DNA from 3 places in the Paenibacillus sp. FSL W8-0919 genome. Region 3 is predicted to be linked to each of the others. Evidence: riboswitches for the same ligand, from Rfam matches in the RefSeq annotation. Region 3 holds a riboswitch; each other region holds the start of a gene.
What was found. Region 3 has a riboswitch for ZMP and ZTP ahead of NST44_RS18000 (bifunctional 5,10-methylenetetrahydrofolate dehydrogenase/5,10-methenyltetrahydrofolate cyclohydrolase). Riboswitches for the same ligand answer to the same signal wherever they lie in the genome.

Region 1 (9,813 bases), 2.2 Mb from region 3:
TTTCATGGAAAGGAAGCGAACATTAAACAATCCCGCCGCCATGCCCATGATCATCCCCACGATGACGGGGCGATATTCCGGGTAAAGAGCCCATCCCAGAAACAAGGCAGACAATAAGAGCAATGATACTCTAAATACAGCGTTCACAATGGAAGTCAGATCATTCACTTTGCGCCCCCAGAAACTTTTTAATGAGAAGAGCAATATTCAAAATCCCTATAAAGAGCCCTAAAACGGTTCCAATCGCCAACCAGTATCTGGGCCCGTCCAGCCATTCGGCCAGCCACTTGCCTGTCAAAAAACCGATTACGATATACACGGCCAGTAATCCACCGGCCCCGCTGATATACAGCGCTATCAACCAAGGGTTGTCTTGACTATTCGGATTTTTCATATAAACCTCTAATCCCAACTCATTTTACTGAATATGACAAGACTTTGTCAATGAATCGATTTTTTGATTTTCCGTGTAAAATCGGGCGTTTTGGGCTCCCTAAACTGCGCAAAACGCCGCGGTAACCGTACAGTTCAACTGTATGCTGTCCCCTTGCGATTCAGAATGCGGCAAACTATGCCTTTGTGAACATTCTGTGAAATTCTTCGGGGCGTTCTTTGAGGATGCCAAAATGGTGCAAAATCGCATTGACAATCCGCTGGGAAGCTTGTCCATCGCCATATGGATTCGCCGCCTTGCTCATCTTCTCATACAGCGCATCATCTGTCAGAAGAGCCTTAATCCGACTATATACCTGCTCTTCTTCCGTCCCTACCAGCTCCAGCGTTCCGGCCTCAATGCCCTCCGGACGCTCGGTCGTATCCCGGAGCACCAGCGTCGGTACGCCGAAGGAAGGCGCCTCCTCCTGCATGCCGCCGGAATCGGTAATGATGAGGTGCGTATGCGGGTAGAAATTGTTCATATCCACCACATCCAGCGGATCAATCAGCTTGATGCGCGGATGGTCGCCCAGAATCCGGTGAGCCGGCTCCTTCACCGCAGGACTCGGGTGAACCGGATAGACGATCGCAATATCCTCGAACTCATTGGCAATGCGCTTCACAGCCTCGAAAATTTGACGATGCGGCTCCCCGTGGGATTCCCGGCGGTGCGCCGTCATCAGGATCAGTCGCTTGCCCTCGGCCCAATCCAGCACCGGATGCGTATAGTCGTCACGCACCGTATATTGGAATACGTCCGTAGCCGTATTGCCCGTTACATAAATGCGCGACTCCGGCTTGTTCTCTCTGCGGAGATTGTCCGCGGACCATTCGGTCGGCGCGAAATGGACATCCGCCAATACGCCGGTCAGCTGCCGATTCATCTCCTCCGGATACGGAGACAGCTTGTTCCATGTCCGAAGGCCGGCTTCGACGTGGCCGACCTGGATCTGCTGCAGGAAGGCCGCATAGCTCGCCAGGAACGTCGTCAGTGTGTCGCCGTGCACGAGCACGATATCCGGCTTAGCCTCGCGCAGCACCGGCTCAAGACCTTCCAGAACGCGAACGGTGATTTCATTTAATGTCTGGCGTTCCTTCATGACGTCCAGGTCATAGTCCGGAACAATCTTGAACACCTCAAGCACCTGATCCAGCATCTGTCGGTGCTGGGCCGTAACGCACACCACGGATTCAATATGCTCTGGGTGTCGCTGCAGCTCCAAAATGAGCGGCGCCATCTTGATCGCTTCAGGGCGCACCCCGAATATGGTCATCACTTTCACTTTAGACATGGCTGATATTACCTCTCCTTATCATCCTTGCTTCCGATCCCGCCGGCCTCCCTAGTCAGGCAAGCCGGTTAGCGGACAGTCAGCGGATTCTATTATTTCGTCCCGTAGAGCCGGTCTCCCGCATCGCCTAAACCAGGTACGATGTATCCATGGTCGTTGAGACCCTCGTCCAATGCAGCAACATAGATGTCCACATCCGGGTGCGCTTCCTGGACCGCCTTAACGCCTTCCGGCGCGGCTACGAGATTCATCATTTTAATCTGGGTGCAGCCCCGCTTCTTCAAGACGTCGATCGCAGCAATCGCGGAGCCCCCTGTGGCGAGCATCGGGTCGATTACGATCAATTCTCTTTCGGTCACATCAGTCGGCAGCTTCGTGTAGTATTCCACGGGCTGCAGCGTTTCCGGATCACGGAACAAGCCGACGTGCCCGACCTTTGCTGCCGGCAGAAGCTTGACCACCCCGTCCAGCATGCCTAAACCGGCACGGAGAATCGGCACCAACCCGAGCATGCGGCCCGAGATGACCTTGCCTTCGGTTTCGGCGACCGGGGTTTGGACGGAAATCGTTTCAAGCGGAACCTCCCGCGTGATTTCATAAGCCATTAATGTCGCGACCTCATCTACAAGCTCGCGAAAGTCTTTTGTGTTAGTCCGCATATCGCGAATAAATGTTAGTTTGTGTTGAATCAACGGGTGATCACAAATCACCAATTTTCCCATGTCAGGTCCCTCCGGTTGGATACAAATATGTTTTCAATATGGGCGTATAATATGGTAAGCTCCATAAATCCTGTCTATTATATCATTCCCTCCGGCCATTTGACACCCGCATAGGTCATGTTTCTTTCGACTCGAAGGGCACGTTAAAGCTCCTCGCCACCCACCCTATATACGGTTCCCATTTTTTCCAACAAAGATGCTCCTTCCAGGATTCAAACGACCTGCCTCTCGCAGCCGAAACCCTCCATATGCAAAAAAAGGGTATTCCTGCAGGTTCATAACCCTGAGGAATACCCACCCCGTCGATCCCGATTAGTACTTGAGGTCCGGATACAGCGGATACTGATCCGTCAGCTCGGCAACCATACGGCCTGCTTTCTCGAGCGTCGCCTCATCCTTCGGAGCCTTCAGCGTCATCGCGATGATCTTCGCGATGGTCACCATGGCCTGCTCATCCATGCCGCGCGACGTAACCGCCGGCGTACCGATCCGAATGCCGCTGGTAACGAACGGGCTGGTCGGGTCGAACGGAATCGCATTTTTGTTGACGGTGATGCCGATCGAATCCAGCACCTTCTCCGCATCCTTGCCGGTGATATCCAGATTGCGCGTATCCACCAGCATCAAATGGTTATCCGTTCCGCCGGAAACGATGTTCAAACCTTCCTCAATCAGCGTGTCGGCCAGTACCTTCGCATTGTTCACGACATTTTGAGCATAGGTCTTGAAGGACGGATCCAGCGCTTCGCCAAGAGCAACAGCCTTCGATGCGATGACATGCATCAGCGGTCCGCCCTGCGATCCCGGGAATACGGCCTTGTCGATCGCTTGCGCCCAAGCTTTTTTGCACAGAATCATGCCGCCGCGCGGCCCGCGGAGCGTCTTATGCGTCGTTGTGGTCACGAAATGCGCGTGCGGAACCGGATTCGGGTGAAGACCAGCCGCAACAAGACCTGCGATATGAGCCATATCGACCATAAACAGCGCGCCGACATCACTCGCGATCGCGGCCAGCTTCTCGAAATCAATGATGCGCGGATAGGCGCTTGCGCCGGCAACAATCAGACGAGGGCGATGCTTGAACGCCGCTTTGCGGACTTCATCATAATCAATGAGGAACGTGTCCTCTTGAACGCCGTAAGCCACGAAATTGTACAGCAGGCCGGAGGCATTGACCGGGCTTCCGTGCGTCAGGTGACCGCCATGGGCAAGGTTCATGCCAAGAACGGTATCGCCAGGCTTGAGCGCTGCAAGATACACCGCCATATTCGCCTGCGCGCCGGAGTGCGGCTGCACGTTGGCATGATCTGCGCCAAACAGTTCCTTCGCCCGGTCACGAGCGATATCCTCCACGATGTCGACACGCTCGCATCCGCCGTAGTAGCGTTTGCCAGGGTAGCCTTCCGCATATTTATTGGTGAGGACGGTGCCCATCGCTTCCATGACCGCTTCGCTGACAATATTCTCCGATGCAATCAGTTCGATATTGCTGCGCTGGCGCTTCAGCTCCAGCTCCATCGCTTCAAGTACAGCAGGATCGTTCTTACGCAAATGTTCCATCATTTTTATATCCTCCTATGATCCAAAATCTTACTATAAATATCCTGTTTCCGTATTACACAGGGCCAACTACCAAATGGGATGTGGGGCAAGTACGTGAAATGTTTCTACAATCGCTGTTGCTCCCTACAAACAAGCAAAACAGGATGTCCAAGCCGTTCCAATCGAATCAATTGCATGATCCGGAATCCGCATCCGGCACCTGGCGATAAACGGCCCGCTCTCCGCCGATCAGCTTCGGCCGGGTATAGGCGGCCGTAACCCGAGCCTCGCCGATATACCGCTCACTCGGCCTAAAGGGAACCGCCACGCTGCGCAGATGCATGCCGATCAGCGTCTCGCCGATGTCGATACCCGCATGCGCCTGAATGGATTCCGCCAGGCAAGGCTGCTTCATGCTGCGGTAGGCGCTGGCTGCCATGGAGCCGCCGGCTCCCGGAATCGGCACAGCCGCCACTTCCGTCAAGCCAAGCCGCTCGAGCAGCTCGCGCTCAACGACCAGCGCTCGGTTCAGATGCTCGCAGCATTGGAAGGCAAGCGAGAATCCGTACTCCGCCTGAACCTCGGCAATGCCGTCAAGCAGCTGCTGCGCCGTCTCCAACGCGCCGCCTGTCCCGATCCGCTTGCCCGCAACCTCGCTCGTACTCGCGCCGACGACCAGCACCTTGCCCGGTCCAAGCTTCGCCGTCTCGGCGAGCTCGCGGACGATGCGGGCGGTCTGCCCGTTTAAGGAAATGTTGGAAGCATCGCTCATGCCACAGTCCTCCCTTAATAGTCTCTACGTCGCTTCATGCCCTCGTCCCGCACAGCTTGTATGCGGGGAACCGTCCGGAATACAGCCCAAATGGCCTTACGGAAAGAAACGTCCTATCCGTTCTTTAGGTAACGTTCCTCGATCGCCTTGATCTTGTTGACGCGGCCGACATGACGCTCGCCGTGACTGAACTCGGTTGTCAGCCAGGTGCTGACGATTTCCGCAGCAAGACCAGGGCCGACTACGCGTTCGCCGAGCGCGATCACATTGCTGTCGTTATGCTCGCGAGTCGCTTTGGCCGAGAACACATCATGCGTCAGGGCGCACCGGATTCCCGGCACCTTGTTCGCCGCAATGCTCATGCCGATGCCGGTTCCGCAGATCAGAATGCCGCGATCGGCTTCGCCGGACACGACCTTCTCGCATACCGGCAGCGCATAGTCCGGATAGTCGACGGAATCGGAGCAGCCGCAGCCGAGATCCTCCACCTCATGTCCAAGGCTGCGAATAACCTCCATGATCTCCTCTTTCAGGCGAATGCCCGCATGATCCGTGCCTAGTGCAATTTTCATCGATGAAACCCCCTCATATGTTCGCTTTCGCGTGATTAGCTTGTTTCATTATAACCCAAATATCCCGCAAAAGACGAAAAAAGAGCAGTCGGCGCACACGTAGTGCTCCAATGCTCTTTGCCCAGGCGACCGGCCGTATACTCCGGTGCTCCACCGTGGTTTCATCCACTTCGTCGCCAGTTACACCGGAACTATTGTTGTTTCCCCTACATCTTAAATCAATCGTCCGGGAAAGGCAAGCGGCTTTTTTAGCCACGCCTGCAGCTGTGCCTTTTCCACTCACGCGCTCTGATGCCAGAGTCATAATTCATCCGCCCGCAGCAAGCGATTACGCCGGCCCGCCCGCATTCAGCTTGTCCAACAAACGAAAGAGCGCCGTCCGAATCTCGGCTGCGGTCGCTTCATACTCTTCCTTCGTGCCGCCGAACGGGTCCGAGATATCAAAGCTAGGAATGCGCTGGCGAAGCTCAATCAACCGTTCGCGATCCTTATCGCTGACATTTTGACCAAGCGCTCGGGCCAGCTCAATCGATGCGTACAGACTGTCTTGCTCCTGCAAATCTGCAAGCACCTTGCTGTCATCCTCAACATATTCCTTTAAGGTATGCATTTTATCGGCCGCGTGAGGAAACTGCCGAATGGCATATTGCTTATGCGATTGGGTTAGAGTCAGAACGAGATCAGCCCATTCCACCAGCTCTGAGGTGAGCGGCTTGGATACGAGCTCGTCCCGGATATCCTGATCCCGCAGTACGGATTCCGCATGATGGGACACCGGCATGCCATCTATCGCCGATACGCCGGCGGATCGCACCTCCAGCGGAATGCCCCGCTGCTTCGCCAGCTTGCGCAGCATCCCTTCGGCCATCGGACTGCGGCAGGTATTTCCGGTGCAGACAAATAGTATCTTTTTCACAGTCTTAAGGCTCCCTCCCGTCAGTATTAGGTCACTAGGGATATTGTATCAAATCTCATCACAAATTTCGCAACTTCTATATTACTCGGACAAATGATTCCACAAAAGTTACTACTCTGCCGGTCAACGAATTCCCGCATTCATCCTCATTTCATATCCGGTGTGCCTTACCGCCCGTATCAGACAATAAACATCACGCCGAACACAACCAAAATAAGTCCTCCCAGCATCTCGCCGTACTCGCCCAGCTTGCTGCTGACCTGACGGCCCAGCATCAAACCGAGAATCGACATCAAGCCGCCGACCACCCCGAAGGTTACAACGATCAGCGTTACATCATGCACGAACATGCCCAGCGATAATCCGACCGAGAACGAATCGATGCTGACGCTAAGCGAGAACAACAGCATACCCAGCAGCGCGGATGGATGAACGAGCTTGCCCTCGCCTCCGCGAAAAGCGTTATGGATCATATGGCCCCCGAGCAGAACCAGCAATCCGCCGGCGGCAAGCCCGGTAACCTGTCCCAGCAGCAATCCGACATAACGGCCGGCAGCCAGCCCCAGCAGAGGCATCAGCATATGAAACAGGCCGATCAGAAAGCTCATGCCCAGCATATGACGGTGGCGCAGCCTACCTCGCAAACCGACGCCGATGCCAAGCGAAAACGCGTCTAGCCCGAGTGCAACCGCCATGAGCAGAATCGCCGCAAGCTGTCCCGATTGGACAGACGCCTCCAACATGCCCATTCCCCCAAGTCTCATGGTCTTGTACACCATATGCGGACAAGGGATAAATGATTCCTGATCGGCTTTGGAAAAAAAGGCTGCGGTTAAAGATCCACGTCGATAACGCGATGCCCTGCCGCCTTCAGCAGCCGGTTCATCACCGCGGCGCCGAGGCCCTCTTCAGGGCAGGCTTCCGCAAGAATGAAGGTGGCGCCGGCCTCATCGAACCGGCGCAGGCCGGCGTACAGCCGGCGGGCCGCTTCCTCCGGCGCGGCCTGGCGGCCGAGCGGGACTGCCACGTCCGCGCGGTAGCGACCGATGTGCTCGTCGAACGACAGCACTCCGGTCACCTCGCCGCGGCGGGCGGCGGCCGCAAGCTCGGCCGCGATGCGGGCCGCTACCGCTTCGGCGTCGCGGCCCTGCACCACGCACATCGCGCCCTTCGGCGCGTAGTGCGTGTATTTCATGCCCGGCGAGCGGGGCGCCGGGCTCTCCGCCTCCCCGGCGGCGCTTGTTAGCGCCGGGTCGAGGCGCACGCTTGCCGCCACCGCGGCAAGCTGCTCGGCCGTGACGCCGCCGGGACGGAGCACCGTCACGGCACCGTCCTCGCCGGCTTGCACGACCGTCGACTCGACGCCGACCCCGGCAGGGCCGCCGTCAAGCACGCCGTCGATCGCGCCGGCCAAATCCTCCAGCACATGGCCCGCAAGCGTAGGGCTCGGCCGGCCGGAGCGGTTCGCGCTCGGTGCGGCCAGCGGGCAGCCGGCCGCGCGAATAAGCGCGAGCGCAGCCGGGTGGTCAGGCATTCGCACCGCGACCGTGTCCAGCCCCGCCGTCACACGGGACGACACGGCACCCGGCTTCACGGGCAGCACCAGCGACAGCGGGCCCGGCCAGAACGCCTTCATCAGCGCACGCTCGGTATCGTTTACCCGAAGCGCCAGGTCATCCAGCTGGGACAAATCCGATATATGCACGATCAGCGGGTTGTCCGAAGGCCTTCCCTTCGCCGCAAATATACGTTCAACCGCTTCCGTGCTTCCCGCATCGGCGCCCAACCCGTAGACCGTCTCCGTCGGGAAGGCGACAAGCCCGCCGCCTGCAAGCACCCGACCCGCTTCAAGCAGAGCCTGCTCCTCTTCCGGAGTTCGGCTGCCGGATTCCATCGATTCAATACCGATACGCCACACCTTCGTCGGTTGTGACTGCGGGTCAACAGGCTGTTCGTTATGTTCCAATTGGCGGCTGTCCTCGCGGCCGCTTGCAGTATGTTCCATTCCCTATCCCAAGCTTTCTGTTTATGAAGTATATTAACCATCAAGCACGCGCCTTGCTGGAGCTAATCCCAATGGCTTTAGAGTTGATACTTTTTGACATTTAAAAAAGCGCTTCGATTCTTCAGTCCCGTCCCGGGTCCCCACCCGGGCAGCCGGTCGCGCTAAAGAGAAAGCACTCTTCTAAATGAAAGTGTATCACACTCGACTCGAATTGAAAATCAAACAGCCTGCATGTCTTCCTATCAATCTTTCCGAATATCATCCTATGCATCCGCTAGATTATCCAAACAATCCTGCCACCCAATTCCAGATCCCGATAAACATATCCCATAAGAAAAACCGGACTTCAGGCTCGGTATCGCCCGCATTGACTGGCTCATCCGCCTGGCTCTTATCGGCTTGCGCCGAGACGGTCTGGACGCCGGCATCCGCCGGCTGCGCCGCCGCGTCTCCGCTGCCCCCGTCGATGAAGCACAGCGGCGGGAACAACACGCACCACCAGTTCTGTCCCTGTCCCTCGCCAAGCGTGATGCGCACCGCATCATAATCGCCTGCCGGATAGACCGTGCCGCCGTACAGCTTTGTCGGGAACGGTACGACGCCGAGTTCCACATTGTAGCTGTAGGTGATTCCCCGTTTTCTCAGCTCTTCACCGACCAGCTGGCGAATTTCCGGCAGATGCCGGCTCGTCAGCGCCTTAGCTTCCTCGAGGCTCTGCGGGTTATCCAGCTGCTGAACCCATAGCTGCATTTGCTCCACGACCGCATCGCGGATTTCCCGCTTCACAAGCTGATCGGAGGGACTGTCGGAATTGGCCAAGATGCGCAGCCGGATCGATTCCTGAGGAATCGGCCCCCCCACAACAAAAGCATCAATTCGCTGACCTTCCCACACGGTAATGACCATAAACATACAGGATAAGAGCAAAATCATTTTTTTTACGATAATACGGAGGGTTTCGCTATAATGGTTCATCTTGGACAACCGCCTCTCTATCAACCGATAATCTATGATGCTATCAGTATGTCCGGCCGCCGAAGATCTAAACGTGAATCTAGCAATTTGTTTAAAAAGATGATAGAGACGCCTCTCTCCCGTTACCCTGTCAGCCCTCCAATAGGTTACTTCCCTGCCTAGGGCTAATCACAGGCTCATTTCTTGTCCTTACAAAAAATAAAAGATGCTGCCCCGTATGGACAACATCTCTTCATAAATGTATTTGGAAATTTCGGGTATCCTGGTTCAAGACAGGCCATTTCGAATAGGATAGCCCCCCACCAGTGCACGTTGGCTACGGCTTACGCCTGTTTCGCCACCGTCGACCGGTGGGCATGCGGATCCGGCATATCCTCCTCGATTTCCCGGCCGTGCAGCTTCACGCTCATGGCTACCCCGAGGCTCGCCATGCTGATTACGAGCGATGTTCCCCCGTAACTGATAAACGGCAATGTAATCCCTGTCAGCGGCATGAGGCCGATAAACATCCCGATATTCTCAAAGATTTGGTATAAGAACATGGACACGATCCCTATGATGAGAAACGGACCGGCACGTTCA
Region 2 (9,813 bases), 250 kb from region 3:
AGAAAGCAATGAAATTCTCGCAATGCTTCGTATGGAACAGTAAATACGCCATACAGTGCTTGTTCAGCTTCTCAGTCGACACGACGGCCCGATATCCGATAATGACGTCCTGCTCTTCCAGCTTGCGGACCCTCTCGGTTACGGCCGGCTGAGACAGCCCGATGAGCTTGCCTAGCTCCGTCATGGAAAGCCGTGCATGATTTTGCAGCAATTCGAGGATTTGGACATCCGTTCGATCCACATGCGCACCTCCTTAGAAAATAAAGCGTAAATCCCGAAACTTCCTTGAAAATTGCGGTGAAAATAATGAAAAACCTTTAACTTTCCATTCTCGCTTGCGCCTTCATCATATAGGATTAAGCCATGAGATGCAAAGCATAAAAAACGGAGAGGAGAGCAGTTATGTCCATGTTATTCAGTCCGATTACCATCCGCGGCGTACGGTTAAAAAACAGAATCATGATGTCGCCGATGGGCACGTTAGCAGCAGACCAAGAAGGGAAGCTAACCGAATGGCAGTATTTGCATTACGGCGCGAGGGCGATCGGCCAAGCGGGATTAATCATGATTGAGGTAACGGCCGTTGAGAGGACGGGGGCAGATCCGGGCGGATTGGGATTATGGGATGATGGGCAGGAGCAGCGGCTTCGAGAGCTTGTGAGCATGCTGCACCGGCAAGGGACGGCTGTTGGCATGCAGCTGGGTCATGCCGGCAGGAAGAAGGAGCAAGGCACCGGCTTCTCTTCGTCAGGGGCAGCGTATCGGGGGAAAAGGACGAAGCCGATGACGATTGCGGAGATCGAAAGGGTCATCGAGGCCTTCAGGAACGCGGCTGTCCGTGCTAGGCGAGCAGGCGTTGACGTCATAGAACTTCACGGCGCTCACGGTTACCTCATCAATGACTTTTTGTCCCCTTTGACCAATCAGAGAGAGGATATGTATGGAGGTTCAAGGGAGAATCGGTACCGCTTCCTCGGGAGGACCCTTGAGAAGGTGCGGCAGGTTTGGAACGGTCCTCTATTCGTGAGAATCTCTGCGGAAGAATACCATCCTCATGGGAACCATATCGAGGATCACCTTGACTTTGCCGAGCGGATGAAAGCGCAAGGGGTCGACCTCATCGACGCGAGCAGCGGGGGCGTAACCGATCAAAAACCGGAGGTATATCCAGGCTATCAGGTTGCCTATGCGGAAGCGATTCGCCGTCAGATTGGAATGCCGACCGCTGCAGTCGGGTTGATTACCTGCGGGAAGCAGGCTGAAGAGATCCTCCGCAAAGGTCAGGCCGATCTCATCGCGGTTGGCCGTGCCCTGCTGAAAGACCCGTTCTGGCCACGGACGGCAGCCGAGCAGCTGGGAGAAACCATATCTGAGCCGGCCCCATACCGTAATCAATGGTTCACCACCGGATATACAGAGGGTTAACAGCAGAACGATCAAGCCGAATCGATGAGCTGTTATTCGGTACGTGCTGCCAAGACTGCTTTAAATTTAGCGCGGTATGCTGCCGGTGGTACGCCCTTCGTCATGGTAAACAATCTCGTGAAGTAATGGACGGACGAAAAGCCGGTACGCTCGGCAATCAGCTTAATCGGTTCATCAGAAATCGTCAGCATAAGCTCAGCGGCTCGAATTCGCTCCGTTCGGACGAAGCTGGAAAATGACTCATGGATGCAGGTTGCGAACAATCGCGACAGCTGGCGAGGGGATATATTCAAAAATCGTGCAACCTCGCTTAAAGACAGCTGCTGACGGCCCAAGTTATCCCTGATGTAGAGCTTTGCCCGCTGAACAAGCTGGGCGGAGTGGGAGAAACCGGTGGAGATTTCCGGCCCTTTCGGGAGCGTGTCCTTTTTGCCGAACATGACGGAAAAAGACTCAAGCAGCGCATGCGCGAGGGGCGGCAAGAGCGTAACCGGCAGTGATTGGCCTGGCTGTTCATGGATGAGCAGCGATTTCCACAGATGGATTGACGGCGCTTCGCGGGCATCCTCAATCCATACCGGCCCTCCTTCCAGGACACGCAAGTAGTTCATGGCGTGATCCTCAGCCGGATGGTTTCTGACTTCAAAAGCAACGAATAACAAATCCAGTTGATCGACATTTTGGATCCGATGGTAAATATCTGGCCTTGAACAAAAGGCTGTGCCTTGTCGCAAGGGAAAATCGACGCCGGCTTCAGTATAGATGCCTTCGCCATTGTCAACGTAACAAATCTCCAGGAAGGAATGCTTATGCATCGCATTGGTAGCCAAATTCCGGACGCTTCCCCAATAATGTACGAGAAAGGAAAGACGCTCGCCCGGCAGATGCCCGGCATACCGATTGAGCCGCTCCTCGCTGTGGGTCCATTGAATCATCGTTATGAACACCTCCTTGGCGTAATTGTACAAATTGTGGTCCTCGCTGTGCAAATACGTCGATGCATGAGCTGCCTATAATGAAACCAGAACCAAAACAAGATTGAGGAGGGTTTCTAAGGCATGATTAATGAACAAGATGTCCAATTTTACAAAGATTATGGGTATCTGCTGGTCCGGAACGTGTTCGATCCGGCGGAAGTGGAAGAGATGCGGGAAGCGGTTGAGAAGATTATCCGGAGGGCGGCGCGCGCCAAGGCGGATCAGAACCACGCTTGGCAGGGCGATTATCTGCCTCCCGAGCAGCTGAAGAAGCTGGTGCTGAAAGGGTTTCATGACGTACACTATCATGATGCCGCTTTCATGCGCGCCGCCATCCACCCGCGAATGACCGCCGTACTGCAGCAAATTATCGGACCGAATGTGCAGCTTCATCATTCCAAAATGCTGGTGAAGCCTCCCTCAAACGGGGCAGCCTTTCCGATGCACCAGGATTATCCTTACTTCCCTCATCGTGATCATACCATGCTTGCGGCAAGCATTCACCTGGATGATGCGGATACGGAGAACGGATGCTTGTGTGTCGTTCCCGGTTCCCACAAAGAAGGAATACTTCCTCATGTAGGCTCGTATTACCTGAACCACAAGGAATATCCGATATCGTCAGGGACACCTTGTCCGGCATCGGCGGGAGATGTACTCTTCTTCAACTATCTGACCATCCATGGGTCGGACGTTAACCGCAGCGAGCGAACAAGGCGAAACGTGTTGTTCCAATATCGGGATGCATCGGATCTGCCGACGGCCAATGTTCACTTTGATTGGGGGATGGGGCTGATGGTTAGCGGTGAAAATCCCGACTTTAATAACGTGAAGCCGAAGTACGAGATCGTGGGCTAGCAATGTCATGGCTGAAAAGAATTGTATTCGGATGAGAAGAAAGGATAAATCTCAGCTAAAGGCGACGGTTAAACAGGGATGCTTTGAATCCCTGTTTTTTCATTTTGCGTGGCAAGCGTCGTGGCTAGCTCGATCTAGTCGCTGCTCCGGCTTCGAGCCGCTCCACCTCGATCTTACCTCTGCCCCATTCATCTAATCCGTATATCTAATTCGTGCATCGATCGCTTACATCTAACCCGTCCTTGATCCTCGCACCTAGTGGACTTAAGCCGGTAAAGGAGCTTATAACCTAATGAAAATACCGGGGGAGAGAACCGGTATGGTAGAATGGAGTCGTATTGAACGGATTCAGCTCCTATCAATTTAAAAATCAACGCTTTGCTGCGAAAAGGCTTTCGAGGAAGATCGGGGGGGAGTTTGTGAATAATGTAAATCGGTCTCGCAAAGTCGTAGGAAGCCGAAGAAAGACGATCCGGCGAATCGTCCTCTCAGCTGCTGCCGTTATCATGGCATATATGGTTTATGCGGCCGTCGCCATATGGACTTACGGAGCAAAGACCGAGCCTGTAAAATCCGATGCCGCCATTGTACTTGGAGCGGCCGTGTGGGGCGATAAACCCTCCCCCGTATTCCAGGGACGCATTGATCATGCCTTATGGCTGTATAAGCATCAGTATGTGGATAAGCTGATCTTTACGGGGGGACGGGGATCGGACCTTGAGTCGGCGGAATCCGAGGTTGCCCGGGATTACGCGATTGCCCGGGGAGTTCCGGAAGCAGACATTCTGATCGAAACGGTGTCAAAGATAACGGAAGAGAACCTGTCCCATGCCCAAGCGGTCGGTGAACAAGAAGGTTTGTCCACGTATTTGATTGTCAGCGACCGGCTTCATATGAAGCGGGCGATGACGATGGCGGACGATTACGGAATGAAGGCATATCCGTCACCAACGGATCGAAGTGCATATCAAAGTTTCCGGAGCAAGGTTCCATTCCTGCTTCGGGAGATGTTTTATTACACCGGTTATGTCGTGCTGTCGCCTTTTCGCTAATATCTATAAAGCAGGCAGCTGAATCGTAAAGCTGGTGCCCTGCTCCGGGGAGCTCTCCACATGGATCGATCCGCCGTGATTATGGATGATGTTTTTCGTAATCATATATCCGAGCCCGGTTCCGCTATCCTTCGTTGTGTAGAAGGGCTGTCCCAACGACCGGATCTGCTCTGGCGTCATGCCGATACCATCATCCTGGACGATGATATGGACATCGCTGTCGCTTTGCTGAATGGTCAGCGTGATCGTTCCTCCTTGATCCATCGCCTCCATGGCGTTCTTCAGCAAATTGATGAATACCTGCTTCAGTTGATTCGCTTCGCCGTGAACGTATACAGGCTCGGCAGGGAAACGCGGGATGATCTCGATATTGTTCAGCGCAGCCTGGACCTTCATCAGGGTAACGATTTGTTCGACGATGCCGAGCACGTCAAATGGCTTGCTGACATGGGAGGTTTCCGGCTTGGATAGCACCAGCAGTTCATTGACGATCAGCTCGATCCGTTTGAGTTCCGATTCGATGATATCGAAATACAGCTTATTGCTTTGCTCCGACGAACGAAGGAGTTTAATGAAGCCGTTAATTGACGTGAGCGGGTTACGGATCTCATGCGCGATTCCTGCTGCCAATTGTCCTGCTGTCGTCAGCTTTTCGGACTGCATGATGCGATCCTCTTCCATCTTCTGCTCTGTGATATCTTTGAATATGCTAAGTGCGGCCTTTTCGCCTCTATAGGTGGTGACCAGCGTGATACCGGAGACGATTTTTTGTTGACCGTCCAAACAGCGGATAAGATATGTAACGGGTCCGATTTCCCGATATTCCGCATAACGCGTTCTTCGCCTTGCAAGCTTATGATGCGAAGAGGGATCAACCACGACATCGGTTGAAATTCCGAGCACGTCAGAGACATTCGAGGCGTGAAGCAGCCGTAGCGTCGCCTGATTTGCGTACTGGATCATGCCGTACTTTGTAATGAGCGCGGAAAGCGGGAGCTCTTCCAGGAGCTGCTGGAAGCCTTCTTCCTTCTCAACCAGTTTCATCTCCTTCTGTGTCAGCTGTTCCTGGAGCTCGTAAACAGGGGTGAGATTCTCAAATTGGACCAAGCAATGGCGGAACGGCGATTGCGCTTCAGCGGATGCCGAAAAGTGAAGCTTCAAATCCAGATTCCGTCCGGCAGGATGTTCGTATTTCATGCCAACTTGGAGTGCGGTCACCTGAGAAGGCTTGAGCTGGAAATCTCCCGTCTTGTGCCTAATCACTTCCTGAATTCCGCCGATGTTCGTCGCTTTCAGCGCTCCATCCATTAATTCTTGTTTGGAGCAGCCCAATAACTCACACAAAGCCGAATTGACTTGAAGCACTTCTCCGTCGATTGAAACGATGGCCATTCCGATGATGGCGTGTTCAAAAGCAAAGTCCTGACGCTGGACAGAATAGGGGAGCACGGCAAGTCTCCTTTCAATTGACTGTAAGGTTTGATCACCCCCCTATTATATGTGCTGGATGCGCTTTCATCAATGAAAGGGCGATAGATTTGGTAACTTGCGCGCATGGAACGGATTGGTCAGTGGCCGCTTTCGGTGATTGTCATGAGCGGTCATATTGCATTCATATTGCATTCATGCTCAATATTCAGTATGATTTAGCTGACAATGAGTAGGTCGATGTGTGACTGGCGCTGCATGGGGGAACCATGAGGGAGCACATGGATGACGACAGCCGTACGCCTGGGCAGAGGTAAGGGAAGTTTATTTTCCCTTACCTCTTTTTAATATTTCTATTTTGAAAAGGGGACTGGAGAACGATGTATAAAACGAAAAAAATGCTGCTGCTGGGATCCGGAGAACTCGGAAAGGAAGTCATTATCGAAGCGCAGCGGTTAGGTTTGGAGACCGTGGCGGTAGACCGATATGCCGACGCGCCTGCCATGCACGTCGCGCATCGCCATTACGTCATCGATATGCTCGACGGCGCCAAGCTGAGGGAAGTCATCGAGCGGGAACAGCCTGATCTGATCGTTCCCGAGATTGAGGCCTTGGCCACATCCGAGTTAGTGAAGCTGGAGGAGGAGGGCTTCCGCGTCATTCCTACCGCAAGAGCGGCCAAGCTGACGATGGACCGGGAGGGCATCCGCAGGCTTGCTTCGGAGAAGCTCGGATTGCCGACGGCCGGATACCGCTTTGCGGATAACTATGAACAATTCGAGGTCGCGGTAAGGGAGATGGGCTTTCCTTGCGTAATTAAGCCGCTTATGAGCTCTTCAGGGAAAGGGCAGAGCGTCTGCCGATCGGAGAGCGACATTGAATCATGCTGGAACAATGCAATGGAAGGCGGGCGCGTACAGAACGGCCGGGTGATCATCGAGGAGTTCATCACCTTCCAGTCGGAAATCACACTGTTAACGGTTCGTTCGGTGAGCGGGACAAGCTTCTGTCCGCCGATCGGACATGTGCAGGAAAGCGGTGACTATATCGAATCCTGGCAGCCTCATCCGATATCCGAGCAGCAGATGAAGGAAGCCGAGCGCATTGCGAGGGCCATTACCGATGAATTGGGCGGCTTCGGATTGTTCGGCGTCGAGCTGTTTCTGACCGAGGATCAAGTATATTTCAGTGAGGTATCGCCTCGCCCGCATGATACCGGATTAGTTACGCTGGTCACGCAAAATCTGTCCGAATTCGCGCTTCATGTCCGGGCCATCCTCGGTTACCCGATTCCGGAAATCGTGCTGATCACCCCGGGCGCCAGCCGTCCGTTGAAAGCACCGGGTGAGCTTGAAAACTACAAGATTACGGGCGCCGAGCAGGCGCTCGCGGTACCGAGCACACAGGTTCGTCTATTCGGCAAGCCTGTGACAAAGGCTGGCAGAAGAGTAGCGGTGGCCTTGTCGACCGCAGGCGAGGTGGAGGAAGCGCGATCTCGTGCCAAACAGGCATTGGACAAGCTTGGGGTGGAAGAAGCATAACGGTGTTAGCCTTCTTCCGAAGTGCGCCTTATCCGCTTATGCTTGATATCAAATCCATTTGAAGAATGCAATACTGCCCAATAGCGAGAGGTCAGCCGGATTGCCAACGGCTGGCCTCTTTTCCATAAGAGGATACGTTAGATCCCTATCTACGAATGGCCATACGATGATCGGAAAGGCAGTGCCATGGAAATTATTTAGATTTTGAATATAAACCTGCATCACTTTTGCCGTTGTTCATGATAAGATACACAAGAAAACAGCATTCGTGCTGCCCGGAAGACCCATCGCCCGATAAGCGACCCGGTGTGCAGCAGGAAACCATACATATTAGAAAAAAGATGTTGAATGGCGAACTTCACATCATAGGAGAGCACTCATGAAAGATATGACACAAGGCAGTCCGATTAAACTGATCATCATGTTCACGATCCCGCTGTTAATCGGCAATCTGTTTCAGCAATTCTACAATATGGCCGACACGCTCATTGTCGGACGCACGATCGGCGTGAACGCACTGGCGGCCGTCGGTTCGACCGGAAGCATTATGTTTTTTATTATCGGCTTTGCGCAAGGCCTGACGGCAGGCCTCTCCATCATTACCGCGCAGAGGTTCGGGGCAAAGGATATTGCTGGTGTGCGTAAAAGCGTCGGCACGAGCTTTTGGATCAGTATCGTTTTCACGATCGTCCTGACCATCCTTAGTATCGTGTTTACGAAGCCTGCCCTTGTCATGATGAACACGCCGGTTGAAATATTGGATGATGCTTATTCGTATTTGATCGTAATCAATGCTGGCGTCGGCGCAGCGGTGTTATTCAACCTGCTGGCCAACCTGCTTCGGGCGCTCGGGGACAGCCGCACTCCGCTATTGTTTCTGGTTATCGCAAGTATTCTGAATATTGTGCTGGATCTCGTGTTTATACTCGTCTTTAAGATGGGCGTAGCGGGTGCCGGGCTAGCAACTGTCATCTCACAGCTGTTCTCTTGTCTGCTCTGCCTGATCTATATCCATAAAAAGGTTCCGTTGCTGCAGTTCAAAACGGCCGACTGGTCGATCGATTGGACGTTTATTGGCCAGCATATGCGGGTGGGCTTCCCGATGGGCTTTCAGGCATCGATCATCGCCATCGGGGCGATTATTCTTCAGATTACGCTGAACGGTCTTGGCGCACTGTCAGTTGCGGCTTACACAGCGGCTCAGAAGATCGATATGCTCGCTACCCAACCGATGAACTCCTTCGGCGTTACGATGGCAACCTTTGCGGCGCAAAATTTCGGGGCGAACCGGATCGACCGGATTCGGCTAGGCGTCAAGCAATGCATTTTGCTCTCGGGATCGTTTAGCATCCTGGTGGGGGTGCTTGTTATTGTTGCAGGTCCGGCCGCCGTCTCTTTGTTTGTCGGTCAGGGACAGGAGCAGCTGCTGGATCTCAGCGGCCAGTATTTCCTAGCGAACGGAACAACCTATTTGCTCTTATCTTTGCTGTTCATTTACCGGTTCTCGCTGCAAGGGCTTGGCCAAAGCTTCATCCCTACCGTCGCCGGCATTATGGAGCTGATCATGCGCGTCGTTGCCGCTATGTTCCTGTCGGCTCTGATCGGGTTCCCCGGGGCATGTCTCGCCAATCCGCTGGCTTGGCTGGGGGCGCTTATTCCGCTTGGAACAGCGTATTATTTAAGCATGAAGAAGCTGAGCAGACCCGCTCAGCCCGCCTCGATACCGGTTCAGACGTAACGGATGATTCGGATTATCCGGGACGCCTGGAGCATCCCTAAATAAAAATAGAACAACTCAAGGCATGAAGATTAATTCCAGCAAGGAGAGTCGGGAATGAGGACGATATTAATCATCGATGATGAGCCGAACATCCGGGAAGTTCTTGTGTCGTATCTCCAAAGAGAACAGTACCGGACGCTGGAGGCGGCAAATGCTAAGGAAGCATTGGAGCATATGCGGGACGGAAAGGTGGACCTGATCATCCTGGATTTGATGCTGCCCGACATGGACGGCGAGCAGCTCTGTGCCCACATCCGTTCATTCAGCCCGGTTCCGATCCTGATGCTGACGGCGAAATCCGCAGCAAGCAGCCGGCTCAAGGGCTTTTCCTCCGGAGCGGATGATTATGTCCTGAAGCCGTTCGATCCGAGGGAGGTTCTTGCACGAGTCAAGGCCATCTTGAGACGGTCCGGCGATGATGCCGAGCTGCTGTCAGATGTTACGGTGTATCGGCACGGGGCCCTTGTCATTCATTCGGGCAAGCACGAGGTGACCTGCCATGGACAGGCCGTGAGCTTGACGCCAAACGAATATAAACTCCTTGTACTGCTGGCGAAATATCCGGGACGTCATTTCTCCCGTGAGGAGCTTGTTGAACGGGTTCTTGGTTTTGATTATGACGGCGATATCCGCACCATAGATCAGCATGTCAAAAATCTAAGGCATAAGATCGAGCAGGATCCCAAACAACCGAGGTTTATTATAACGGTGTACGGCTTTGGCTACCGGTTCGGAGGCGAGGAATCATGAAG
Region 3 (9,813 bases):
GCTTAATTGTTTTTTACCAGCGACCCTAGTCTTGGGGCCCTTTACCAACTTCCGGAAGAGGGATACAATAAGGTACTAATGCTTGGGGAATACAAGCATGAATGAATGCATGAAGCATGGAGGAGTCGGGATGATTAAAATGGTTGAAGGGAGCTTGCTTGAAGCTGCTGAGGATATCCTTGGGCACCAAGTAAATTGTCAAGGGGTTATGGGGTCCGGAATCGCTAAGCTGCTGCGAAACAAGTATCCGAGCTTATTTCCTGCTTATAAAGAATTTTGCCAAAACCACGATCCACATGATGTATTAGGCAAGTGCCTGATCGTCAAAACCGATAACAAATCCGTTGCCAATCTGTTTGGTCAGCTCAATTATGGAAGACAAAAAGTGAGGTACACGGATTATGAAGCTCTGAAGGAGTCCCTAGCCGCACTTAAGACGGAAGCACAAAAAGACGGTCTTAGCGTAGCTTTACCGTTCAACATTGGCTGCGGCCTGGCAAATGGGGATTGGAGCGTTGTATATGGAATCATTGAGGATGTTTTTCATGATTACGAGGTAACTTTGTACAAGTTAGAATGAATGATTTGTTCGCTAGGGCCAGCCGGAACGTCAGAAGTTTTTTAAGAATGGACGAAAAAAAGGGCAGTCCGTTGCTGCCCTAGAGATCGAGTTTAATAATCCGACCAAGAATCAAGTATACCATTATAGAAGTGCAAGTAAGTGTCGCCATAAATCCATTGATCCATAGTTAAATAGCTGCCCGTGTACGAACTATGATCATCGGGGGCCCCCCAGGATAGCAGCACCTGTTCCTGATTCATGCCTATAGCTATCTTTTGCTGAACGATCCGATTCCAGGTAGCAGAGTCCCACTTAGGGAATACGCTCTTGGGATTAACGGTGTAGAAACCTTGTTGTATTACCGTGCTGGGGTCATCATAAAAGGGAAGCTTAAAAGTAACATTAGCGCCGTTTGATCTCTTTGCAGTTACAATGAGCTTATTTCCCTTCATCTTCACAGATTTAAAGTAGACCTTTTCAATATTTAAAAGAGGATTGGATGAAGGTAATAGGTTTTTATTTGCCCAGTAATACTTGCCGGAATAAAAGCCGTTAACATTTTCATAATAAAAATAGGTACAGAATGTATCAGGTGTAGAACCACTTACCAGCTCTTCAACGACTACTCCATTATTCAGCAATATTTTAAAACTCGTTGTTTGTTTGCTGATTACTGCCATCTCAATGACCCGCCCAACCTTTTCTCCTTCATAGATGTATACCTTTTTCCCCATATAGGTCTTAAGATAGTCATCGGATACCCTTTTGATCTGGGACATTAATTTCTCTGATTTGGCTTTACCTTCTTTGTTGCTCCACAGAAAAATAGTATGAGATTCGTAAAACTCCTTACCGGACAGACCTGATATCTTATAAAAGTAGTCTAATTTTATATAAGTGGTCCCGTCTAATAAAACGGAATTACTTTCATTAATTTTGTATGTACCCTTATTTGACTTTACTGTGATTGGTTTAGAGTAGTCGATTGAAATGTTTTTAAGTTTGGATAATAATTTCACAGGAACATACGTACCCGGATTTTTTATTTTATCGATGGAATAGGCTTTTTCACGCGTTATAAGAATTTCGCCGTCTAAGAAAATGGCCTTTTCTTCTGATAAATAAGCATTGCCAGGTACAACGTTTGACGTTGCGTTTGATTCAGGTGATAAGAATATGGAAAAGAATGAGGTAAACAAAAAAATGATAAGCACTTTTGCTTTTAGTAGTTTTTTCATACGGCCTCCAAGATTATAGTCATTATGGTCTATGAGTAAAGTACCATAAATGGTTAACGGTTAGTAGGAAATAAAAGTAAAGTGAGTACCGCTTGTCCATTCTTTCCCGGTCTTTAGCCAGAATCGAGCGTACATCAACCAATACGTATATACCAAAGGATGATAGATCAATGGAATGCGTCATATTCGTTGGGACGAAGAACTGCCGAGGAACTGATTCAACGCGATTCGCTCGGAGTTTCACACGCGCATACAGCTTATAGCCGTTCAAGCTTTCCCTCGCTCCAAACCCGCTCCCAGATGGCATCTACCGTCTGTTCAATGGTCAAATCCGACGTATCGAGCCATAAACCGATTTTTGGCGTTTCCTCACGCAGCCGCCGGTCCAGCTCTTCGGCTTCCCAAATGCCGTATCCTTTCTTATTCCGCTGCGCTTCCCTCTGAAGGAGGACTTCGGGGTTAGGCGTCAAAACGACGATATATACCGGGACGCCCTTTAAGTGGTTGCCCATAGTCTGCAAGTGAGCCCCGATGATGATATCCTGAAGCACGACCTGGAACCCGGCAGCGACATAGGCGGCCGCGGCGGAAGCGGAAAGACGATACCGCAGCTCAAGCTGGGCTAACGCTTCCTCTGAGGCGACAGGTAGCAGTTCTTCCCTTCCTTTGACAATCATCCTTCGAAAGGTATCTCCCCGTAAATGAACGGCACGATCAAATTTTTCCGCCAATAGCTGGGCGATGGTGGATTTGCCGGAAGCCATGGCCCCTGTCACTATGATGACGCCAGGATTTTGTATATCAGACATTCGTAAAACCTCCTTATTGATGCATTGGATTCGCATTCGATAAATCAATTCTAATTTTTGGTCATTTTGGTCCGCCAAAGAAAAGGTTGTTTGTGCCCTCGCGTGTCGACTTGATGCATTTCTGTCTTCAACGATAGCATAGAAACCGCATCGGAGGAGGGGAGAGCATCGTTCAAAACATTTTTTACCGACGATTATTAATAGATAAAAGGGAGCTAAATCTTCACAACTAAACTAGTCGTTATTACGATAAACAAGTGCTTGAAATATGAATATGGATTGAGATTGTGAAGCAGGGTATATGGCGTTTCATGTTCCGGCATAACTGCATATTAAACACGGGTACTGGGGGAATCACCCAGTACCCGTGTTTTGTTCAAGTGACTCTAGAGCATGCTTTACCGGGTGATGCTCCGCATCCTTCTGTCCCATTCCTCGATGATGCGGGACTTGTCGAGCCCGCTTCCGATTAGCGTGAGATACCCCCGCTGCAGCGGCAGGGAGCTGGATTTGTGCTCCAGCCTGCCCGCCGCCCACTGCACCAGCATAGAGCCTGAATCCAGGCGGACATAGCCTTTGGCCCGAAGGAGACCCGTTACGCCCTGGAAGAAGGCCTCTAGCTCCTGTTTTCCGGCGGTTAACGAGTCCGGCGACAAAAACGAGTCCGGAAAGGACAAGGTTAACGAATCCAGGCCGGCGTACGAGGTCGGCTCGTTGGGATCCCGATGAGTATGGATAGGGTGTCTGATGCTGCCGTCTTCATGTTGATGCCAGTGTCTTCCTTGGAGCCGATCCTGTGGAGCCGATGGCTCCGGCGCTAATCCAGCCGCATTTTCCGCCAAGCCGGGCGGAACTGCATGCGTACTGTTTGGAGCCGCAGTAGTTCCAGGCTCAGCGGTTTCCATATGGACAGGGGAGAAGCTTGTTCCGGCGGCGCTGCCGGACGCCATCCCGCCTTGGTTTCGAGGGGGGAGCGAGATGACTCCGAAAACTTCGGCTTCGTTAATGTGGGCATAGTCTGTCAGACGTAGCTTGGCGGTGCCGTTGATGTTCCGAACCGCCGCCGTCACTTTTCTCAGCATCTTGGCATCGCAATCGCCTGCCTTGTTCAGCAGAATGGTATCGGCGAAAGCGATCTGCCCCCGGAGCGTACGCACCAGACTGCGATCCGACGCGAAGAAGCTGTTGTATTCGAGCATTTTGCCGGCATCGACGACGGCCACCTTGCGCGCTATAGATATGCGTTCAGCCAATGATGGTTCGGCCAAATCTTCAAGAATTAGCTGCGGGTTCGCTACGCCGGTTGTTTCGATCAGGATGAGATCGGGACGCCGCTTGAGCTGCACATCCATCGCCAGTTCGAGCTCGCCGCGCTTCGTGCAGCAGATGCAGCCATCGAGCAGCTTCTCCACCGGAACGTCGGGCATGTCACCGGAAATAACCGCTCCGTCTACGTCCATTTCGCCCATTTCATTCATGATAACGGCCGTGTTCCACCGCTGAGTCTTTGCGTAGGCGAGCAGTCTGAGGAGCAGGGTTGTTTTGCCGCTGCCAAGAAAGCCGCTGATGATGATGACAGGTGTCTTGTTCATCTTCTTCACCTCCGGTTAGGGTTGAGCTGCCGGATACAGCTCATCAAACGCAGCTACAGAGTCAGGATTGGTAAAAATATACGGCGAAGCCGGCTCTTCAATCGCCTCGATCGATTCGGCTTGAATCAGCAGGCGCTCCTCGCCTTCGATTTTCACGGTCTGGACCGTGCCTTCAATCGATACCCAGGTATCATTCTCGAAACGGGATGCTTGCTCTCCGCTCACGAGAATGCCGAACGGAACGGCATCGGCCGTGCAGCACATCAGCAAGAACCGGCTGACGGCAAACATGTTCTTATCCATGCTGTCATCCCTGAACACAAAGCCTTGGACCGAGATGGGCTTGCCGGCAAAGACAGGCTTATACATCTCGATCGCGCCGACGGTCTCGGAAAATATTTCGGGCCTTACCGTGACGGAGGGCATGGCGTACAGCCGCTTGGCCAGCTCCGCAAACTCCACGCTATACTTATCCCTCGGTGCGAACGGATCGACCGGGCTGCTTTCATTTCCGGTTGGGTTCGGTGCGCGGGCGCTGCCAGCGGCATCGGAATCTCCGGGTACATTCTCAGAACCGGTCCGCACATCCGGATTCGGATAGGTGTACACCATGCCCTTCTTGGCTGCCATGCTGCTCGCGAGAGGCTGATCGGGCACCAGCAATCCGAAGAGCAGGGGTAAGGCGAACAATCCGTAGACCGTTAAATTTCGGACAACGCCTCGGGGATGAGGGTGCTCGCAATCGCATACGTCGCCGGCGTCGCCCATTACGGCATGATATACCATGCCGAAGGCAATGAACAAAAGCGGTACCGGACAGAGCAGCAGAAGCGTCTGCATCTGCGGAGCCAGGTAGTATTCAAGGAGATTCGATTCATTTAAGTGCATGACATAAATAGCAAGAGCAGCCAGCAGCAGCGCACGAACAACATAATGAAACCGCGCACCTGCCGATGAATGGTTCATGGAAAGAGCTCACCTCCTTCTTGTTCACGGATTATCCGCCAAGCAGTATGTTCGCGATCAGGGAACCGACAAACACGAGCGTGACGATGACGACACTTAGCGCAATGACGAATCTCGTCTTAAATGCGGCGGATAGCATGAGCAGCGTTTTGAAATCGAGCATCGGGCCAAGCACGAGAAAGGACACGAGAGGGCCCACGGTAAAGGTATGCGTAAAAGCCGAAGCGACGAATGCATCCGACGTTGAGCAGAGCGAAAGGACAAACGCCAGACCCATCATGAACAGATAGGAGGACATCGGACCGCTCGCAAGAGAGAGCAGCTCCTCCCGCGGAATAAATGCTTGAATGCAGGCCGTGACAAACGCACCGAGCACTAAATATTTGCCCATATCCACCATTTCGTCACCAGCATGAACAAAAAGGCTGCGCCAAGTTTTGCTGTGTGCGTGGGATGGCCGGCTTCCGGCGGCTTCGACCTCGGCGGTGAAATCATGGAAGGAGCGCTTTAGCGGGTTATTCTTCACGAAAGCAAATACGAGCAAGCCGATCGTAACGGCAATCATGAAGGCCAGTCCCATTCGTCCGATCGTGATCTCGGGATGCGAACGGAATGCCATCATCGTTGCGGCAAGCACCACCGGATTCAGAATCGGGCCGCTGAGAAGAAAGGTGATCCCGACATAAGCCGGCATGCCTTTTAACATGAGCCGGCGCACAACAGGGATCATGCCGCACTCGCAGACGGGAAGGATCATCCCGAGCAGGGATGCGAACAGGACGCCGGGAACTGGATGCTTCGGCGTTAGGCGGCGAACCCATTCTTCCTTGACAAAGATTTGCAGCAGCGAAGAAATCAGCACCCCGAGCAGCACGAACGGCAGGGCCTCAAGGAAAATGCCGATGAATACAGTTTTAAGCTGCTGCACTTCGGTGCTGCCAAGCAGGGCGAGCCCGCTCCGGGGCATCGTCATGAGAGCCGGGAACAGAAAGAGCAGCGGCAGGAAGAACGGCAGCCATTTGAAAAAAGCCGGAATTTTCATGAAGGCCTCCTGACGAAAAAAATCATCTACGAGGACATTCTATGCTTGGACGAAAGACAACTTTCCAATTTAATCAAAAGAATTACGAATAACTCTTTCCACCGAAGCTATGGCGTATTCCCGCAAGCTCATGGTATAGTAGTAGTACGTAGACTATGCGTTACTGGCGTAGCTTGGGGTACCAAGAGGGAGCGCATAGTTTCATATGCCGTACGCCTGGGCAAGAGGTAAGGAGACGATCATGTCGCCTTGCCTCTTTATGTTTTTATTGACTAACAATGGCGAAGGAGCGGGTTGAACATGAGTACAGAAACGTTGATTTTGGATGGGAAAGCGGTATCGGATGATCTAAAGGTTAAGTTGGCCGTCAAGGTCGAGCAGCTTAAAGCCAAGGGAGTCACTCCTTGCTTGGCTACGATCCTCGTCGGGGATGATCCGGCTTCGGCAACCTATGTGCGAATGAAGGGGAATGCATGCCAGCGCCTGGGGATCGAATCCCGGAAAATCGAGCTGAAGGCGTCGACGACCACCGAGGAGCTCATCGCGGCCATTCGGCAGCTGAATGAGGACTCGGCAGTGCATGGCATTCTGCTCCAGCATCCGGTTCCGCATCATATTGATGAAAGAGCGGCATTCGATGCGATCGCGATCGAAAAGGATGTGGACGGCGTGACCACGCTCGGCTTCTCGCAAAATGCGTTCGGTTTCGCGGACTATCCGTCCTGCACCCCGGCAGCGATTATCGCGATCATGGATTATTACAAGCTTCCGATCGAAGGCAAGCATGCCGTGGTTATCGGCCGCAGCCCGATTCTCGGCAAGCCGGTCTCGATGATGCTGCTAAACCGCAACGCTACGGTGACGATCTGCCACTCCAAAACGAACAATCTAGGCGACATCGTCGCGCAAGGGGATATTGTCGTTGCTGCGGTCGGCAAGCCAAAGTTCATTCAAGGCGAGTGGATCAAGCCGGGGGCGGTAGTGCTTGACGCCGGCTACAACAAAGGCAATGTCGGAGATGTCGATTATGAGGCGTGTGCGGAGCGCGCGTCGGCCATCACGCCGGTTCCGGCAGGCGTCGGGCCGGTAACGATTGCCACGCTGCTGAAGCATACGGTTGAGGCGGCCGAAAGAACACTGAAGTCCTAATCGTGGATAATGCAATGCAAATGAACCGGGTCCTTTTGAAGGCTCGGTTTTCTTTTGAATAGGATGCCGAGAGAAGACTTCCCGTTCCGGCTATATGCGGAGAGCCCTTGTGCGGATTGTCTTTCACCAAGGTTGGGTCACCTAGGATAAGTTAAAAAGCATGATGGATTCGTGTTGTTGGAAGATCATGAGGTATAAATTGTTGCTTGCTCTGAAATGCTTTTCATCATTTACAATACACCCATCAGCTATGAAAAGAGGGGCGAGGGCTATTGAATAAAAAATTAATTTTCTTTGACATCGACGGAACGCTGCTCGATCACGACAAGCGGATCCCGGAGTCGACGCTGGAGTCCATTGAACAATTAAAAGACAACGGGCATGAAGTCGCGATTGCGACCGGTCGCGCTCCCTATCATTTCGAGGAAATCCGCGAGCAGCTCGGCATCGATTCCTATGTGTCCTTGAACGGGCAATATGTCGTTCACCAGGGCAAGCCGATCTACGGGAACCCGATGCCTCCCGAGCAGCTGCAGCAGCTGACCGAGCTGGCGGTGCGGATGGACCATCCGATCATCTATGCAGGAAGCGATGCAATGAAAATGAACGTGACTCACCACGAGCACATCGATTCCAGCTGGGGCGAGCTGAAGCTGACGATCCCGGAATATGATCCGGAGTACTATCTTGGACGGGATATTTTCCAGGCCATTGTGTTTTGCACCGAGGAGGAAGAGGAGGCATATCGGTCCAGCTTTGGAGGAAGGCTTGATCTGGTCCGCTGGGGTCCGTACGGCACCGATGTGCTTCCGGTCGGCGGTTCCAAAGCCGAAGGCATCCGGCAGTTTATCCAAGCGCTGGGCATGGACGTAGCCGATACCATCGCCTTTGGCGATTATCTGAATGATCTGGAAATGCTGTCGTATGTCGGCCATGGCGTAGCCATGGGGAACGCGCCCGACGTCGTCAAGCGCGCAGCCCGGCACGTTACCAAGGATGTAGGCGAGGACGGCATCCGGCACGGGCTTCAAATGCTGGGCCTGCTGGATCCAAAACCGCAGGTGATGGCATAAGCAAGCTTTTATAAGCGCGTGCCTCTCCCGACCGGCTCGCAGTATGATATTGCCTGCTGCATGCACGACGTGCTTAGACGGTGCTTGGCGTCGCATCATTTCTTATCGTTCCGATCAACACACGAAAGGCTCGTTCCTTAAATGATAAGGAGCGGGCCTTTTTGCGAGATATCATGCGATGCAACAGGAAAAGCCGTTTGACGGCTGAAATGTGAGCTTGATATGATAAGTTAACAACAGCTGCCTTTCGGGTGGGAGAGACCTGCCATCTGAGGGCCATTAACCTAGAGCAGGTGGGAACGATGTCAACCAATCACAAACAAGATCTCATTACAAGCTGGCTGTCCTTGACGCAAACACAGGCGATGATCACAAATGAACTGGAACAGACGCTTCAGCAGCAGCACGACTTGTCGCTGAACGAGTTTTACGTGCTGTTATTCTTGTTCGAGGCTCCTGAGAAAAAGCTGCGGCTGCAGCAATTGCAAGCGATGGTCGGCCTCAGTCAAAGCGCGATCTCGAGGCTGGTCAGCCGCTTTGAAGCCAAGGGCTGCGGTGCAATGCAGCGGGCGATCTGCGAGAATGACCGCAGGGGGATATATACGTCGCTCACCTCCATTGGTGAAGACAAACTTCAACGGGCAAGAGCTACCGTGCTGAATGTGCTGGAGCAGCAATTCTCTTCTCCGAAATTCCGCCAAGGCGTCCAGAATATGATGGAGATTATGAAGTCCTGATTGTATCGAAATATTGACGAATGCTCCTTCGTCTGTTATTTTAAATGCATGCGCATGCATTTAATTTAGAGGATTACATGACATCAGGAGAGTGAAGGAAACCATATGGAACATTTATTCAGCCCCTTTACGTTGAAAGCTTTGAAACTGAAAAACCGGATCGTGATGCCGCCGATGTGTCAATATTCCGTTACGAACAAGGACGGTATCGCAACGGATTGGCATTATCTGCATTATGTGAGCCGCGCGGTCGGCGGAACCGGGCTCGTCATTGTTGAGATGACGGACGTAGAGCCTGACGGACGAATCTCGGACTACGACCTTGGTTTATGGTCCGATGAACAAATTGCGCCGCTTGCGCGCATCGTTGACGGAATCCACCAGCATGGCGCGAAGGCTGCGATCCAAATTGCCCATGCCGGCCGGAAGGCGGAGGACGCGCAGACGCCTGTCGCGCCGTCGGCCATTCCTTTTGACAATAATTCCAAAACGCCGAGAGCCCTGACGACCGAAGAAGTACAAGAGATGGTGGAGAAGTTCCGGTTGGCCGTACGCCGTGCCGTGCAAGCCGGCTTTGATGCCATCGAGCTGCATGGAGCTCACGGATACTTAATTCACCAGTTCCATTCACCATTAACGAATACA

Region 1: another riboswitch for ZMP and ZTP. It lies ahead of rpiB (ribose 5-phosphate isomerase B); the one in region 3 lies ahead of NST44_RS18000 (bifunctional 5,10-methylenetetrahydrofolate dehydrogenase/5,10-methenyltetrahydrofolate cyclohydrolase).
Region 2: another riboswitch for ZMP and ZTP. It lies ahead of purT (formate-dependent phosphoribosylglycinamide formyltransferase); the one in region 3 lies ahead of NST44_RS18000 (bifunctional 5,10-methylenetetrahydrofolate dehydrogenase/5,10-methenyltetrahydrofolate cyclohydrolase).

The regions. Positions count from the first base shown of each region.
Region 1 covers NZ_JBBOPV010000001.1:1,720,309-1,730,121, reverse strand. Annotated here, with positions in the region: gene NST44_RS07475 (ATP synthase subunit I) at 1-168, opposite strand, end outside; gene NST44_RS07470 (AtpZ/AtpI family protein) at 161-394, opposite strand; gene wecB (non-hydrolyzing UDP-N-acetylglucosamine 2-epimerase) at 570-1,727, opposite strand; gene upp (uracil phosphoribosyltransferase) at 1,820-2,449, opposite strand; gene glyA (serine hydroxymethyltransferase) at 2,762-4,012, opposite strand; gene NST44_RS07450 (TIGR01440 family protein) at 4,179-4,763, opposite strand; gene rpiB (ribose 5-phosphate isomerase B) at 4,877-5,335, opposite strand; ZMP/ZTP riboswitch at 5,448-5,529, opposite strand; gene NST44_RS07440 (low molecular weight protein arginine phosphatase) at 5,664-6,251, opposite strand; gene NST44_RS07435 (manganese efflux pump MntP) at 6,431-6,994, opposite strand; gene NST44_RS07430 (L-threonylcarbamoyladenylate synthase) at 7,084-8,145, opposite strand; gene spoIIR (stage II sporulation protein R) at 8,536-9,231, opposite strand; gene NST44_RS07420 (FtsW/RodA/SpoVE family cell cycle protein) at 9,555-9,813, opposite strand, start outside.
Region 2 covers NZ_JBBOPV010000001.1:4,196,944-4,206,756, forward strand. Annotated here, with positions in the region: gene NST44_RS19050 (Lrp/AsnC family transcriptional regulator) at 1-241, opposite strand, end outside; gene namA (NADPH dehydrogenase NamA) at 403-1,425, shown strand; gene NST44_RS19060 (AraC family transcriptional regulator) at 1,458-2,360, opposite strand; gene NST44_RS19065 (phytanoyl-CoA dioxygenase family protein) at 2,484-3,260, shown strand; gene NST44_RS19070 (YdcF family protein) at 3,680-4,312, shown strand; gene NST44_RS19075 (PAS domain-containing sensor histidine kinase) at 4,316-5,761, opposite strand; ZMP/ZTP riboswitch at 5,975-6,056, shown strand; gene purT (formate-dependent phosphoribosylglycinamide formyltransferase) at 6,121-7,281, shown strand; gene NST44_RS19085 (MATE family efflux transporter) at 7,661-9,019, shown strand; gene NST44_RS19090 (response regulator transcription factor) at 9,116-9,811, shown strand; gene NST44_RS19095 (sensor histidine kinase) at 9,808-9,813, shown strand, end outside.
Region 3 covers NZ_JBBOPV010000001.1:3,945,163-3,954,975, forward strand. Annotated here, with positions in the region: gene NST44_RS17970 (macro domain-containing protein) at 131-580, shown strand; gene NST44_RS17975 (hypothetical protein) at 673-1,800, opposite strand; gene NST44_RS17980 (AAA family ATPase) at 2,058-2,609, opposite strand; gene NST44_RS17985 (CobW family GTP-binding protein) at 3,008-4,201, opposite strand; gene NST44_RS17990 (TIGR03943 family putative permease subunit) at 4,217-5,167, opposite strand; gene NST44_RS17995 (permease) at 5,199-6,209, opposite strand; ZMP/ZTP riboswitch at 6,359-6,438, shown strand; gene NST44_RS18000 (bifunctional 5,10-methylenetetrahydrofolate dehydrogenase/5,10-methenyltetrahydrofolate cyclohydrolase) at 6,510-7,358, shown strand; gene NST44_RS18005 (Cof-type HAD-IIB family hydrolase) at 7,631-8,431, shown strand; gene NST44_RS18010 (MarR family winged helix-turn-helix transcriptional regulator) at 8,734-9,168, shown strand; gene NST44_RS18015 (NADH:flavin oxidoreductase/NADH oxidase) at 9,274-9,813, shown strand, end outside.